DNA from 3 places in the Undibacterium sp. Rencai35W genome. Region 2 is predicted to be linked to each of the others. Evidence: predicted binding sites of a transcription regulator. Region 2 holds the regulator's gene; each other region holds the start of a gene.
What was found. The regulator sigma-54, encoded in region 2, starts transcription at its own class of promoters, with help from an activator protein. The targets are predictions, from matches to a motif close to TGGCANGNAANCTGCTTT.
Positions count from the first base shown of each region.

Region 1: a site for sigma-54 is predicted at 846-863, ahead of ACO0K3_RS07770 (DUF4114 domain-containing protein). Genes of this name have one in related genera too.
Region 3: a site for sigma-54 is predicted at 864-881, ahead of ACO0K3_RS16740 (PEP-CTERM sorting domain-containing protein). Genes of this name have one in related genera too.

Region 1 is NZ_JBMPPC010000003.1:164,051-166,327, forward strand. Features, by position in the region: gene rsxB (electron transport complex subunit RsxB) at 1-385, opposite strand, end outside; gene ACO0K3_RS07770 (DUF4114 domain-containing protein) at 922-1,518, shown strand; gene ACO0K3_RS07775 (polyhydroxyalkanoate depolymerase) at 1,664-2,277, opposite strand, start outside.
Region 2 is NZ_JBMPPC010000002.1:629,647-631,923, forward strand. Features, by position in the region: gene hpf (ribosome hibernation-promoting factor, HPF/YfiA family) at 1-129, opposite strand, end outside; gene ACO0K3_RS06765 (RNA polymerase factor sigma-54) at 263-1,753, opposite strand; gene lptB (LPS export ABC transporter ATP-binding protein) at 1,771-2,277, opposite strand, start outside.
Region 3 is NZ_JBMPPC010000008.1:94,744-97,020, reverse strand. Features, by position in the region: gene ACO0K3_RS16740 (PEP-CTERM sorting domain-containing protein) at 50-805, opposite strand; gene ACO0K3_RS16735 (PAS domain-containing protein) at 1,022-2,277, opposite strand, start outside.

The sequences.
Region 1 (2,277 bases), on a different contig from region 2:
AGTCGACCGGGCAGGGGGCGACGCAGAGGTCGCAGCCAGTGCAGAGTGACGGTAATACGGTGTGCATTTGCTTTGCCGCGCCAAGTATTGCGTCAACGGGACATGCCTGAATACACAGCGTGCACCCTATGCAATACGCTTCATCGATCACCGCGACGGGTCGCACGCGTTCCAGACCATGACTAATGTCGAGGGGAATACGGGGTTTGCCCAAGAGCTGCGCGAGGCGATTGACGCCTTCTTGCCCACCGGGCGGGCATTGGTTGTAATTCGCCTTACCCTCAGCAATTGCCTCGGCATAGGGACGGCAGGCAGGATAGCCGCATTTGGTGCACTGCGTTTGCGGTAGCAAATTTTCTAATTGGTCTGCGAGGGTGGGTGACACGTGCTTTTTCTATGGAATAGCGAAGATGCCTATTATCCTTGAAACAGCAACTTGTCGGGCGGTATTGCTGTTGCTGTGAGGACAGTCGAGCTGTACTTGCTCTGTTGGGTCATCAGTTGAACCGAGGGGGGAGTGGCTGTCGGAATTATTTACAGTCAGTCAGACTACTCTCTTTAAAGCAATATTTTCGTGCTTCGGCTGGCGCTGCTCGATCGTCGTCGCACAGCAAAAGATACGTATTTTTTAATCAAGCACAATTTTAAAAATATGAATAAATACTGTCTTGGTAATCGCCAACAAATGATGCTCGTCGTGCGCTAAGTCGTGCCAGTGTTGAGTTTTAAGCGATTGTCAGTATTTTTTCGATGTCATTAATGGCGTGTTTGAACCCGGGCTATCGGATTGGGGTGAGAACTGTCCTTTTTTTGTAAAGTACGCTAATGACAGTCTCTGGGAAATATGGAATGGAATTTGCATTACTGACTGCATCTAGTGTTATTAACTCAATTTTTCGCCAATTTCTTAAAGGAAATCACATGAAGCTCAAGTCTTTGTTTGCAGCCTTAGTCATCAGTCTCGGTGTCGCCTCAAGCGCATCTGCCATACCAACGGCATACGGTGCCAGCGGGACACCAAATCCAACACTCTATAGTTTCGTTGCTACTACGACTGGCGATGTCTTAGCTTATTTTGCTGATTCGACCGCAGGTTACACGAATACCTTGAGCTTACTGGTGAATGGCGTTGATACAGGTATTAGCGGTTTGAATAATCACACGTCGGTTTATGGGCAAATGCTGAACTTCGGCACGGTGAATGCAGGCGATAGTCTGGTGTTCCGTCTGAATGTCTTGAATAACGGCGATACCTGGTTCTCACAAAAATCACTGAACTCTGATGGTGTCAATCATATTTACTCGAGTTCTTACGCTGGAGATATCGCAATACCGGCAGGTGTTTATGTGGCTTTTGAGGATTTGAGAAACGGTGGCGATTACAACTACCATGACGAAAACTTTGTGTTTACCAACGTCAGCAACGCGCAGGCAATTCCTTTGCCTGCAACACCATTGTTATTCGGCTTGGGTCTGGGCGTGCTGGCACTGTTTGGCAAACGTCGCCAACAAGGCTGATTCGCTCAGAAGAGCACACTGGCAGATAACATTATCTGACCTTAAATAAAAAAACCGCTTGGTCTTAAGCGGTTTTTTTGTAAGTGCTTGCGGTGCATCAGAGCATCGCAAGCTAATTTCCGAGCATCATTGGTTGAAGGGAAGATTAACGATGTTCCTGAATGAACGCGCCGATTTTCGGTGCGATAATTTCGCGCCAGCGGCGACCGGAGAAAATCCCGTAGTGACCACAACCAGGTGCGACGAAATCCTGTTTCATCTTGGTCGGTATGCCGCTGCACAGATCATGTGCAGCCTGCGTTTGTCCCGGACCTGAGATGTCATCGAGTTCGCCTTCGACAGTGAATAGGGCAACGGTTTTAATGTCCTGTGGGCGCACTAATTTGCCTTCGACTTCCCATGTGCCTTTAGGTAGATTAAATTCCTGAAACACGGTTTTAATCGTTTCCAGATAGTAGTCTGCTGGCATATCAAGAACGGCATTGTATTCATCATAGAATTTACGATGCTGCTCCGCTGATTCATCATCACCTTGTACCAGATGCTGGTAAAAATCCCAGTGACTTTGCGCATGGCGATCAGGGTTCATGGCGACGAAGCCAGTGTGTTGCAAGAAGCCTGGATACACTTTGCGGCCATAGCCTGGGTAGTTGGCTGGCACGCTGTAGATGACGGTATTTTCAAACCACGAAAATTTCTTTTCGGTGGCAAGATTATTGACTTGTGTCGGTGATTTGCGTGGATCAATCGGACCGCCCA
Region 2 (2,277 bases):
TACCGTCAGGATGACGGCGATATCAATGACTTGATCGAAGTGTCGCCTGATGCGCTCAAGCTTGTTTTGTACATGTTCACGTATTGCAGGAGTTACTTCGAGGTGATGTCCACTGATGGTGAGATTCATACTACGCTCCTATGGTGATGTTACTTGCTATAAATTTCTTCAGCATTTGCTCTGATGCATCGAGCTAAATTATATATAGCAATACAAAACGTAATTTCAAGGCTTAGTTACAAGACTAAATTACAGGTGTTCATTACAAGGATTTGCGCAGGCTTACTGGAGGAATTTTTAGGGCTTCACGGTATTTGGCAACAGTGCGTCGCGCAATGACCATGCCTTGTTCACCCAGCATGTCTGCAATTTTGCTATCAGAGAGTGGGCTTTTCTGGTCTTCTGCTCCTATCAACTGCTTGATGAGTGCACGTATCGCGGTGGAAGATGCTTCCCCCCCCGTTTCCGTCGCGACATGGCTACCGAAGAAATATTTCAACTCAAACATACCATGCGGGGTAAGCATGTATTTTTGAGTCGTTACACGAGAAATAGTACTCTCGTGTAAACCTAGTGTATCAGCAATTTCGCGCAAAACAAGAGGGCGCATCGCAACCGCACCATGAGTGAAAAAATTACGTTGTCTTTCGACTATCGCTTGTGCAACGCGCAAGATAGTATCGAAACGTTGCCGCATGTTTTTGATCAGCCAGCGCGCTTCCTGCAACTGCGATCCCATCGTCCCGTCACCACGATTTTGTTTCATGATGTTGGCATACATACTATTGACGCGGAGCTTGGGCATGACATCCTGATTCAGCAAAACCTGCCAGCCGTTCGCTGATTTTCTGACAATCACATCAGGGACGACATAGTCTGATGAAGCCGTTGCAAAATCCGCACCTGGCTTAGGATTACACTGGCGAATCACTACCTGCGCCTCACGCAAATCTTCATCATCACAATTGAGAATTTTTTTCAGTTTATTGAAATCTCGCTGTGCAAACAACGTGATATGTTCTTCAACAATCTTCAGCGCCAGGCGACGTGTTACGAAGGGAATCTTAGGTAAGCGTTTGATTTGCAGAGCCAGACATTCCGACGGTGTGCGCGCACCAACCCCGGCAGGATCAAAGCTTTGCAGCATCGTTAATGCGAAAGATAATTCCTCTGGTTCTACACACAACTCAAGCGGCAAACTCGCATGAATTTCATCCAAGGTCTCCATCAGATAACCACTGGGATCCAGCGCATCAATCATCAGTTCAATTAAAGCACGATCACGCGGTTCGCGAATATTCAGCCGCATCTGTTCCAGCAAATGATCTCGCAAACTGGTTTGCGCAGCTTCTAATTGCGGACGTCCATCTTCTTCCTCTGAGGACTTACTGCCTAGCGGCACATCATCAAAGCTCCACTCTTCTTCGTTGGCGCTGGTGCTGTCCGCAGATGAAGCAACTTCCGTGTTATCACCGCTGTCAGCAACTGGAGCGGCAGTCTCGGCACCGACTTCCTGTACTGCAAATTCCGACTCTGAATTATTGCTAGTCGTGCTAATCGCGCCATCGGCCAGCAATCGCACTGCATTATCCATGGGGTCATCAACCCGCTCCAACATGGGGTTATCAGTTAATAGATTTTCCAGTTCCTGATGTAATTCCAGCGTGGATAACTGCAAAAGACGAATTGATTGCTGCAATTGCGGCGTAAGCGCCAGGTGTTGTGAGGTACGTAGTTGCAGGCTTTGTTTCATCATCATCTCGCTTCCCGCTACATGCGGAAATGCTCTCCCAGATAAACCCTGCGTACGGATTCATTCGTGATGATATCTTCCGGCTTGCCACTCGCCAGCACCGCACCTTGATTGATGATGTAAGCGTGATCGCAAATACCCAAAGTTTCGCGCACATTATGATCGGTAATCAACACACCAATACCACGTTCCTTCAGGAAGCGTACGATGCGCTGAATCTCAATCACCGCAATCGGATCAACACCTGCAAAGGGTTCATCCAGCAACACAAAGCGAGGATTTGTTGCCAGTGCCCGGGCAATTTCTACCCGGCGACGTTCGCCGCCAGACAAAGAAAGTGCTTGATTCTCACGTATGCCCTCAATCTGCAAATCGGCCAGCAAAGTATCCAGACGTTTCTCAATTTCGGCTGAATTCAGAAACTTACCATGCTCATCCTTTTGCAACTCCAGCACCGCACGGATATTGTCCTCGACCGTCAGTTTACGAAATACCGATGCCTCTTGCGGCAAATACGATAAGCC
Region 3 (2,277 bases), on a different contig from region 2:
GACATCTTGCGATGCCGGGTTCTTTCTGTCGAGACTAATGTTGTGTTGCTTATGCAGCGTTTTTGCGTTTGCGCAGAGATGCCAAACCAGCGATGCCCAAGCCCAACAGAGCCAGGCTGCCTGGTTCTGGAACGTCATTAGGCGGAATACGTGCGCCGAAACCATCGAGGTAAACATAGCCAGCGTGACCACCGTATGGGCAATCAGATGCTAACAGAGTCAGTGTGAAATCATGACCAATGGCATTCAAATCAGCCAGATTAATACTTTCAACAACCCAACCGCTTGATAACCAAGAGCCAAAACTAGTCCAGTTCACACCAGAGGCACCGCCACCGATTGCACCAGCAGAGCTATAAGCGCGGTTAACGATCGTTGTGTTCGTTGTGTCATCTGTCAGAGTCAGAGAAAAGTAGTCAGAATCTGTCAAACCATGTGAACCTTGTAACACAGCATTCCATGCGAAGTAAATAGCGCTGTCTGTGTAATTAGTTACTGTTTGACGCAAAGTAGAAACCGAATAGTTACTGATATTATCGTTTGCGCGAACAGAGTAATTGCCTGAGTACACACGGTTTGCACCAGTGATAGGATCAACGCCGCCACTCATGATCGTGTTGTTTGAAGGGCCACCATTGAAAATCGATGGATTTGCCGGTGCAACTGGAGAGCCGTGCCATGTACCGCCGCCGCCAGTCCAGCCAGATACGTCACCAGCTTCGAAACCACCATTTGTAAAACCAGTTGCATATGCGCTACTAGCAGCCATCATTGCAAGACCTAAGGCCAATACTATTTTTTTCATGATATTTATTCCTATAACGATAAAATTGTGATGTGAAAAAACTAACAACGCAGCCTTATAAGCAAACACTGTGCCAATTAAAAATATCTTTATAAATCATATGGTTATAGATGTTATTTCAATGCAACATGAGTTCTTGTAAAAAAGCTCGACAGCTTGATCAGTTGACTTTATTGCTGAAATAAAATGGAAGTAGTAACTCTGCTAAGTTACTATTTATTTGATTTGATCGGTCTTGGTACCGGTACTGCAAAAGAACTCACACCAAAACTGAGTGCCACTCCCAGATCCGGTCGTAAAACCCAGTTGACCATTCATCTTTTCCACCAGAGTTTTGGTAATCGGCAAGCCGAGGCCGGTACCGCCCTGACGGCGGGTGTCGGTGCCGTCTGCCTGAGTAAACGGTTCATAAAGATGGCTCTGGAATTCGGGTGGAATACCGGGGCCTTTATCGCTGACGGTGATGCGATAGCTTGAATGTTCGTCGCGGGAGATTCCGGCGATCTCAATATCAACTACCTCGCCTTCCGGTGAGAATTTTGCTGCATTGGACAGCAAATTAGCCATGACTTGCATCAGGCGGTCAGAGTCTGCCAGCACCCACGCAGTCTCAATGCTGGCAACAAATCGCAGACTGACTTTTAAGGTCTGTGCATAGGCTTGATTGGCCTCGACGGCGCCCGCCACCAGGCTGACCAGATCGACGGGTTCGGATTTAAAGCGCATTTTTCCGGAAACCAGCTTATCCATATCAAGGATATCGTTGACCAGATCGATCAGGCGCAGACTATTGTGATGGGCGATTTTGATGAGTTGCCCGACTTTTTCGGGAAGTACGCCGGCGATGCCGGAGTCGAGGATTCCCAGGGAGCCGCGTATTGAGGTCAGCGGGGTACGTAATTCATGGCTGACTACCGAGATGAATTCAGATTTCAATTGGTTGATACGATGACGTTCGCTGATATCCATGGCAAAAACGACCCACTCGCTGCGGGAGTTTTCCAGATGACTCAGGCCGACCAGAATCGGTATATCGTGACCGCCGGGATGTTTCAGGGTTACTTCAAACGGCGCAGTTGTCCCGGCACTTAACAACTCGGCGTAGGCGTGCTGACACACCAGGATATCCGCTTCTGATAAGAGAAATTCCCAGACTCGTTGCCGGCTCAATAAATGCTCACGTGTATGACCGCAGAGCTGGGCAAAGACATCGTTGACATCATTTAGCTGGCCGTTCTCACCACCTTGCGCAATACCGATCAGACTGGAATTGATCAGGCGCTGCAAGCGCTGCTCGCTTTGTTTCAAGGCATCCATGGTGCGCCTCTGGTCGGTGATATCTTCCATCATCCAGACCGTGCCGCGTACATAATTCTCCGGAGGTAAGGCACGACCGGCGATCCGTGCCAAAAACGGTTCGCCGCTAATCCGTTTTACCTGCCATTCGATCTCAACCGGTTCATCTCTTTGCA